2 regions of the Exiguobacterium sp. s166 genome follow, and region 2 is predicted to be linked to the other one. Evidence: a T-box and tRNA genes for the amino acid it is inferred to sense, from the RefSeq annotation. Region 2 holds a T-box; the other holds one or more tRNA genes.
The links. The T-box of region 2 lies ahead of leuS (leucine--tRNA ligase). A T-box ahead of a tRNA ligase gene usually reads a tRNA of that ligase, here a tRNA-Leu.
Positions count from the first base shown of each region.

Region 1 (4,462 bases), on a different contig from region 2:
GAACTGAAAAATCCAACATCGTCAGGAGGAAACAATCATGCGCTATCCCTTTTTAGGCTGGACCGGCCAAACAATCGGTGTGACAGCTCCGTCTTCCGGAGTGCCGGAAAACTTACATTCAATGCTCGAGGAAGCAACGTTGCGTCTCCAGGATCGGCAAATGGCAGTCACAATCGGACAAACGGTTTGGACGCAACATCAGGCGGAAAGCGCTCCGGCTCAAACACGAGCGGATGAACTGAATGAGATGCTGAAAAATCCGGAAATCGATGCAATCCTTCCACCTTTTGGAGGAGAACGGGCGATTGATGTATTACCGTTTTTGGATTTCGAACGAATCCCGGTAAAATGGTTGCTTGGGTACTCGGATATCAGTACGCTCCTGTTTGCCATCACAGTCAAGACAGGCATCGCGACAGCACATGGACCGAATTTTGTAGACATGCGCAGCGAAGAATGGGATGAAACGACGACAGCCTGGCGGCGAGTGCTGGCGACGCCTGCCGGAGGGACCGTCACTCAGTGGACGTCTGATCTGTATCAAACCAAATGGAACCATTCAGAACGACCAGAACGTTATATGTATCATCTTGATGCAACGACAGAGTGGAAAACGCTGGATCCGACACAAAAACAGGTATCCGGGCGGTTGCTTGGCGGGTGTCTTGAGACGATTCGTCATCTCATCGGAACGCCGTATGGAGACGTAGCAGCATTTCAGGAAAACCAGATTAACGAAGAACCGATTCTTTGGTATTTCGAAGTGTCGGAAGCGAGCGCTACTGACGTTCACCGTTCACTGATGCAGATGTATCTCGCGGGTTGGTTCGAGCGGACATCTGGAATCGTGTTCGGACGAACGGCAGGTGGTCGGACGATCGAAGATTATACGATCCTAGATGTCTATGAAACGTTTAAAAGACTGTTGAATATCCCGGTGTTTTACGATCTCGACATCGGACATCAACCGCCGCAAATGACACTCGTCAACGGAGCATCGGCAACCATCACGATTCAAGGAAAAGATTCTAGATTAGACATGACGTTTCAGTGATCTAGAAGAGGAGGACAGATATGGCGAGTCGGAAGTTTCAATCGTTAGCAGCGTATAAACGGATACACATCAATCCGGAAACACGTCGGATGACCTTACCTGAACCATTTTATGATGCATTACAGTTAAAAGATGAACTGATGTTGGCGCAGGTCGGTCAAGTGTTGATTATCCGCAATCCACAGGAAATCGTCACGACGGAAACGGATTTGCTGTCGGACATCGTCGACGAAGGTTTCACAGGACAAGAATTAGTTCAGGAATTTGCTTACCGAAAGGCACAACACGAACATCGTCTGCGGCAACAAATTTTACAAGAAGAAGATGCCGAGTCTTCGGCACAATTACAAATTGATTTATAAGAGCAGATGAGGAGTGGAAGCAATGCGAACACGAACAAAAATCGGCTTAGGTGTAATCGGTTCAGGGATGCTCGCGGCGAGTTATTACTTTTATGAAATGGCGATTGCGACCAATCCGAAACCCTTTTTATCCAACAACCGTGATTTGAGTGACGAGATGGTTCGTCTGATGCAACCGGGTCAAACGTGGATCAAAGAACAGCCGCTGGAGCTGATTGAAGTAAAGGCGCATGATGGATTAACCTTACGCGGGCATTACTTACCGCCGCTTGTTCCATCGAATCGGGTCGTCATTTTAGTTCACGGATACGGTGGAGTCGGAACAGACTTAGCCGGATTTGCGTATCTGTATCATCAAGCCGGTTTCCATGTCATGATGCCGGACAACCGAGGACACGGAAAAAGTGACGGGAACTATATCGGATTTGGTTGGCATGACCGTGAAGATTGTCTTCGGTGGACCGAGTACCTGGTGGCCCGTCTTGGACAAGAAAGTGCGATTTTCTTACATGGTGTCTCAATGGGGGGAGCGACCGTTCTGATGACAAGTGGTGAAGTTTTGCCGCCGCAAATCAAAGGAATTATCTCCGATTGTGCCTACACGTCGGTCAATGCCGTCCTTGCCTATCAAATGAAACGGATGTACCGTCTGCCCCATTTTCCATTTTTGACGATGACAAGCATTTTGACGAAAATGAAAGCAGGTTATTTTTTCAGTGAAGCGTCTGCACTTAAACAAGTGAAGCGGGCGACGGTGCCAATTCTGTTTTTACACGGTGGAGCGGATACGTTTGTTCCAACCTCGATGGTCTATGAATTGTATCAAGCCTGTCCGACAGAAAAAGAATTGGTAGTCATTCCGAATGCTGCCCACGCGATGGCTTACTTTGAAGATCCGGACACTTATGATGCGGTCGTCGAAACATTTGTCCGTCGGATTTTAGGCGAACCAATGGAACGCGTGTAAAAAAATGCGTGAAATCGTTGACATCAAAAACACTATTTAGTATTCTAATAACATAAATAGAAGTCGTCGTGGCGGAACTGGTAGACGCGCTAGACTCAGAATCTAGTGGTGGCAACACCGTGGAGGTTCAAGTCCTCTCGGCGGCATTTTTAAGTGAAAATAGGAGTACTCTTCGTAAGAAGTGGGCTTCTATTTTTTTTATAAAAATTTTTGATTCATGTCCTTAACAAGTTTGTTCGTAAAATTTGAATTTTTCTGATAAAATATGTGTTAAGGAAAAGATTTTAAGGAAATTACAAGGGAGAAGGCATTTGTCTTCAAGAGAGGAGTAACAACATGAAAAAGCATTTATCGGTTTTATTTTTACTGCTCAGCTGTTTAATGGTATTGAGTGCATGCAGTATCGGATCACAGGACGAGGTGTCGAAAGACAAGACGTATAAAGTCGGAATCGATGTCACGTATCCACCGTTCGAATATAAAGACGGGGACACGTACAAGGGGATCGATATCGATCTCATCAAAGCCATTGCAAAGGATCAAGGGTTTAAAATCAAGTTTGAAGCAATGGACTTCAGCGGAATCATTCCGGCTCTTCAAGCGAACCAGTTGGATGTTGCAATTGCCGGTATGAGTATCACGCCGGAGCGGAAAAAAGTCGTCACGTTCTCCGATCCGTACTTTAAAGCCGGATTGATTTTAGTCGTCAAAGATGACAACAATAAAATCAAGTCGGTCGATGATTTAAAAGGACAGAAAGTCGCGGTCAAAAAAGGAACGACAGGTGCAAAATATGCGACGGACAATGCAGATAAACTCGGTATCACAGTCACACAATTCAATGACAGTCCAGCCATGTTCCAAGAAGTCAAAAACGGAAATGCTGCAGCATTGATTGAAGATTATCCGGTCATCTCGTATGCCAACAAACAACAAAATCTTGGTCTGAAACTCGTCGGAGACCGTTTGAACGGGGATAACTACGGAATCGCTGTCTTAAAAGGTGAAAACGAAGAGTTGTTGAAAAAAATCAATAAAGGACTGGCTAACCTGAAAGAAAGCGGCGAGTACGACAAAATCGTCGATACGTATTTGAAATAAGCTATTTGAACGAATGACAAGGGAGTTGAGTCACTGATGGAAGTCGCAAAAACGGCGTTTCCGTTTTTCTTGGAAGGGTTACAGATCACCCTTTATATCTTTATCATCGCGGTCATCGTCGGATTTTTAATCGGCTTGATCGTCGCATTGATGCGTTTATCACCACTTAAGATTTTAAACGGTATCGCCATCGTCTACATCGATGTTATTCGGGGAACCCCCTTTATCGTCCAATTGTTCTTTATCTATTTTGGACTCAACTCGCTCGAGTGGTTGTCCATGGACCGGATGTATGCCGGAATCCTGACAGTTGCGATTAATGCCGGAGCCTACTTTGCTGAAATCATCCGGGCAGGGATTCAATCGATTGATAAAGGTCAAACCGAGGCCTCACGATCACTCGGGATGACAGGACGTCAAACGATGACGCAAATTGTTTTACCGCAAGCCTTCCGCCGGATGTTGCCGACGATTACGAACCAATCGATCATCAGTCTAAAAGATACGTCGTTACTATCGATCATCGGGATCGCGGATTTGACGCAACAGGGACAAGTGCAACAGGCGACGACATTTGAACCGTTCATCGTTTGGACAGTTGTCGGTCTGATGTACTTCGTCGTCATCTATCTCCTTTCATTGTTAGGGAAATTCTTGGAACGGAGGTTTACACTGCGATGAGTATCATTGAAGTAAAACAATTAAAAAAGTCATTTGGTTCAAACGAAGTGTTAAAGGATATTTCGGTTGAGATTCAAGAAAAAGAAGTCGTTTGTGTCATCGGACCTTCAGGATCCGGAAAAAGTACGTTTCTCCGCTGTTTAAACCGGCTGGAGGATATTACAGGAGGGACCGTGATTGTCGATACACACGACATTACGGATCCGAAAGTCGATATCAATAAAGTACGGGAAGAAGTAGGGATGGTGTTTCAACACTTCAACTTGTTTCCGCATAAGACGGTGCTCGAGAACGTGA
Region 1 is NZ_JACSMU010000003.1:38,409-42,870, forward strand. Features, by position in the region: gene KNP93_RS07945 (thioredoxin family protein) at 1-7, shown strand, start outside; gene KNP93_RS07950 (S66 family peptidase) at 38-1,054, shown strand; gene KNP93_RS07955 (hypothetical protein) at 1,075-1,416, shown strand; gene KNP93_RS07960 (alpha/beta hydrolase) at 1,439-2,383, shown strand; tRNA gene KNP93_RS07965 (tRNA-Leu) at 2,446-2,529, shown strand; gene KNP93_RS07970 (transporter substrate-binding domain-containing protein) at 2,765-3,484, shown strand; gene KNP93_RS07975 (amino acid ABC transporter permease) at 3,521-4,165, shown strand; gene KNP93_RS07980 (amino acid ABC transporter ATP-binding protein) at 4,162-4,462, shown strand, end outside.
Region 1: it encodes a tRNA-Leu, which carries the amino acid that the T-box ahead of leuS (leucine--tRNA ligase) is inferred to sense. The anticodon was not compared.

Region 2 (4,462 bases):
ATAATCGAAAACCCCTCGATCTGATTAAATCAGATGAGGGGTTTCAGCTTAGTTTGCTACGATGTTGATCAGTTTTTTCGGGACGACGATGACTTTTCGAACCGTTTTATCACCAATCCACTCTTGTGTTTTTTCATCTGCAAACGCAAGAGCTTCAATTTCTTCTTTCGTTGCGTCGATGCTGATGACGAGCTTCGAACGGACTTTGCCGTTGACTTGAATGACGAATTCCATTGTATCGCTGACGAGTTTCGTTTCATCGAATGTCGGCCATACCGCATATGTCAAGGTGTCGTCAAAGCCAAGTTGTTCCCATAACTCTTCCCCTAAGTGCGGAGCAACCGGAGTCAATAATTGAATGAATCCACGAAGGAAATGGCGTGGCAAGACCGGTTGTTTGTTTGCTTCGTTGACGAAGACCATCAACTGCGAAATGCCGGTGTTGAACTGAATATTCGTGAAATCTTCCGTTACTTTCTTAACCGTCTGGTGGTAGACACGTTCAAAGTCCGCATCGACTGTCGTCACGTCTTGAATGTCCGCTGTCCGTTCAAACAGACGCCAGACGCGGTCAAGGAAACGACGTGCTCCGTCTAGACCGTTCTCCGACCAGGAAACTGAAGCATCCAGTGGTCCCATGAACATCTCATATAAACGGAGCGTATCCGCACCGTGCGATTTGACGATTTCATCCGGATTGATGACGTTTCCGCGTGATTTCGACATTTTTTCGTTGTTTTCTCCGAGAATCATCCCTTGGTTATATAACTTTTGGAATGGTTCTTTCGTCGGTACGACACCGATATCATACAAGACTTTGTGCCAGAAGCGGGCGTAGAGTAAATGAAGTACGGCATGTTCAGCCCCTCCGATGTAAATATCAACCGGGAGCCAGTATTTTAATTTTTCCGGATCGGCAATCGCTTCTTCATTGTGCGGATCGATGAAGCGAAGGTAATACCAGCAGCTGCCGCCCCATTGTGGCATCGTATTCGTCTCACGACGCCCTTTAAGTCCTGTGACCGGATCCGTGTAATCGAGCCAGTCTTCAGCAAGAGCGAGTGGAGATTCACCCGTTCCCGACGGCTTGATTTCCGGAATCATCGGCAATTCAAGCGGAAGTTCTGATTTATCGAGCGTCTTCATCGTTCCGTCTTCCATGTGGACGACCGGAATCGGCTCACCCCAGTACCGTTGACGGCTGAATAACCAGTCACGCAACCGGAAAGTGATTTTTTTGCGTCCGACTTGATTCGTCTCAAGTTCAGCGATGATTGTCTCAATCGCTTCTTGTTTTGATAGTCCGTCGAGCATCTGTGAATTGACGTGCTCTCCTTCACCCGTGTACGCTGCTTCGTCGACGTTACCGCCTGTTACGACTTCGATGATTGGCAGGTCAAACTGTTTCGCAAATTCATGATCTCGCTCGTCATGTGCCGGTACGGCCATGATGGCGCCTGTCCCATATGTCGCGAGGACATAATCGGCGATCCAGATCGGCAGACGTTCTCCGGAAATCGGATTGACGGCAAAAGCTCCCGTGAAGACGCCTGTTTTTTCTTTCGCAAGATCTGTCCGCTCCAAGTCTGATTTCGTCTGAACAGATGCGATATACGTTTTAACAGCTTCTTCATGATCGGCTGTCGTGATGTCCGCGACGAACGGATGCTCCGGTGCAAGAACAAGGTAAGTTGCCCCGAAAACTGTATCCGGACGTGTCGTAAAGACCGTCACTTGTTTTTTATGACCGTCAATCGTAAAGTCGATTTCTGCCCCTTCCGATTTTCCGATCCAGTTCCGTTGCATTTCTTTCACCGATTCTGGCCAGTCGAGTTCATCTAAATCTTCGAGTAAACGGTCCGCATACTCTGTGATTTTTAAGACCCACTGCCGCATCGGAACACGGACGACGGGATGATTGCCACGCTCCGACAGTCCGTCGATGACTTCCTCGTTCGCAAGGACTGTTCCAAGCGCCGGACACCAGTTAACCGCGACTTCGTCAACGAAAGCAAGTCCTTGTTCATACAATTTCGTAAAGATCCACTGTGTCCATTTGTAATAATTTGGATCCGTCGTATTGATTTCACGATCCCAATCATATGAGAATCCTAAATCTTTTAACTGACGTTTGAACGTCTCGATGTTTTGCGCTGTAAACTCCCGCGGATCATTCCCTGTATCAAGGGCATACTGTTCCGCTGGAAGTCCAAACGCATCCCATCCCATCGGATGAAGGACGTTGTACCCCTGCATCCGTTTCATCCGTGCGAGGATATCCGTTGCCGTGTATCCTTCTGGGTGTCCGACATGGAGTCCTGCTCCCGATGGATAAGGAAACATGTCTAACGCATAAAAACCTTCTTTTTCCGGATCTTCTGTTGTGACGAACGCATTGTCCTGTTCCCAGCGCGCTTGCCATTTCGGTTCGATTTCACGATGATTGTACGGCATCTCTATTCCTCCTCTGAATATACAAAAAACCGGTCTCCGCCCCTAGGAATAGGGACGAAAGACCGGTTTGTCTCCCGCGGTACCACCCACGTTGTCTGCTGAAGCAGACCACTTGATTCACGGATAACGGTGTGAAGGACCGGAGTTCGCTACTTGATTTCACGAATCATGCTCCCTGACGAGTTCACGGACGATTCCGACTGGTTTGCACCGATCACCAGCTCTCTAAACGGAATGACTCCCTTACTACTTCAGTTCGTCGCAATGGACTATCTATGTGTTAGTGTAAGCTGAATCTTCCCTTATCGTCAACGGTTCCGTAAAATTTCTCCGATTGCCGCATGCGACGAGACGACGTGGTCCGCGTGATGCAGGATTTGTGCCGGCATCCGTTCATCCAGCAAGGCGATGACTTCCATTCCTGCTTCCTTCGCCCCGATCATCCCGTTCGCTGCATCTTCAATCACGATACAAGCCTCCGGTGCTTGATCAATCCGTTGCGCCGCCAAGCGGAAAATCGCCGGATCCGGCTTCGACCGCGGGACTTCAAATCCGCTCGTGTACGCATCGACCGTCAATCCATAATGCGTGATGACGCGTGTGATTTTTTCAAGTGAACTGGAAGAAGCAATCGCAATCCGGTATCCTTCCATGCGGGCCAGTTCCATCAATTCTTTGACTCCGTCTTTTAGGCCGCATGCTTCCGGCTTCGCGTGTTGCTGGAATAATTCATGTTCGAGTGCCAGTAATGCTTCCGTAGAGTGAGGTAACTCATGTTGTGTAATCAGTTCTTCCCACATCTCGTCTCCTGTTTTCCCCATGAATGTCGCATACTGCGTATGATCGAGCGGGATAGATAACGTCTTAAACATGTGTTGGTGGACTTTAAAATATTGAATTTCACTGTCGAGAATGACACCATCCATATCAAAAATCAGACCTGTTTTTTTCATTTTTTCCCCTCCTGCTATCAGCCTACCAAAAAACCTGATCATCCGCAGACGATCAGGTGGATTCATGTCGCTAAAACCGTCTCTTGGTAGCGGTATTCCGGGAAATAGTCTACGTCTTGATCACTTCCATAGCGTTGGCACAATTTTTCATAGACATGAGGCAGAAGAATCGTTTTTCCTTGGTGGTATTCAAACATCCGGTATCCTGTGTAACGGCACTTGCTTTCAAACAGACTGTCCCGTTCCTTATATCCGCCGCCTAAATGTTGTTCGACCATCCCTGCCGTCTTGGAATGTAAGATCGCCTCATATTCCAGTCGCTGATTCGGAAACAGTTTATGTTCATCCCGTTGACATCCAATCAAATGTCCGTGTGCATACTCTTGTCCAAGCAATACGAAATAACCACCGACGGCTTCCCCTCTCCACTCGGCAATCAACAATAACGGTTCACACAGCTGTGTCGGCTGAAACAGTTGTTCAAAGTATTCAGGTGTAAAATAGTAATGGGAAGAGGCATCTTTCCGGTCCATCGTTTGGTAATAAAGACGGATAAAAGTTGGCAAATCTTCTTTTGATCCCCGACGGACTGTCAGCTCTGACGCCAATGACTTCCGGATCATACTCCGGTTTTTCTTATGAAACGTTTGCATGATTTCTTCCACGGTTGGCCGAAGATCGATGCTCGTCGTGTGGCGGATGAATTCCGTTTTCGTCCAATCCGCTATCCGTTTTTGATTTTCCGTCAATGGATTAAACCGAATCAGCTCCGAGACAATTTTGTGACGCATGGCCCATTGCCGAAAAGAACGCTTGGCATCTGCCAGTTCTTCCAACGTCAGTTCACCAACAACTTCCGGACCTCCATAACCATAAGGTGTAATCATATCAAAATACTCGGTGTCGAAAATACGCCTCTTCAAAAAAGGATAAAATAGTTCGCCTGACGCACCTTGAAAATAAACCAGTCCCGCCGTTTCATCGGCCCGTGCATTTAAACGGACGTATTCATAGCTATAAAAAATATCAAGTGATTTATTTTCGACAAGTGATGT
Region 2 is NZ_JACSMU010000001.1:526,066-530,527, forward strand. Features, by position in the region: gene leuS (leucine--tRNA ligase) at 49-2,454, opposite strand; T-box leader at 2,502-2,723, opposite strand; gene KNP93_RS02635 (HAD family hydrolase) at 2,763-3,407, opposite strand; gene KNP93_RS02640 (peptidoglycan bridge formation glycyltransferase FemA/FemB family protein) at 3,470-4,462, opposite strand, start outside.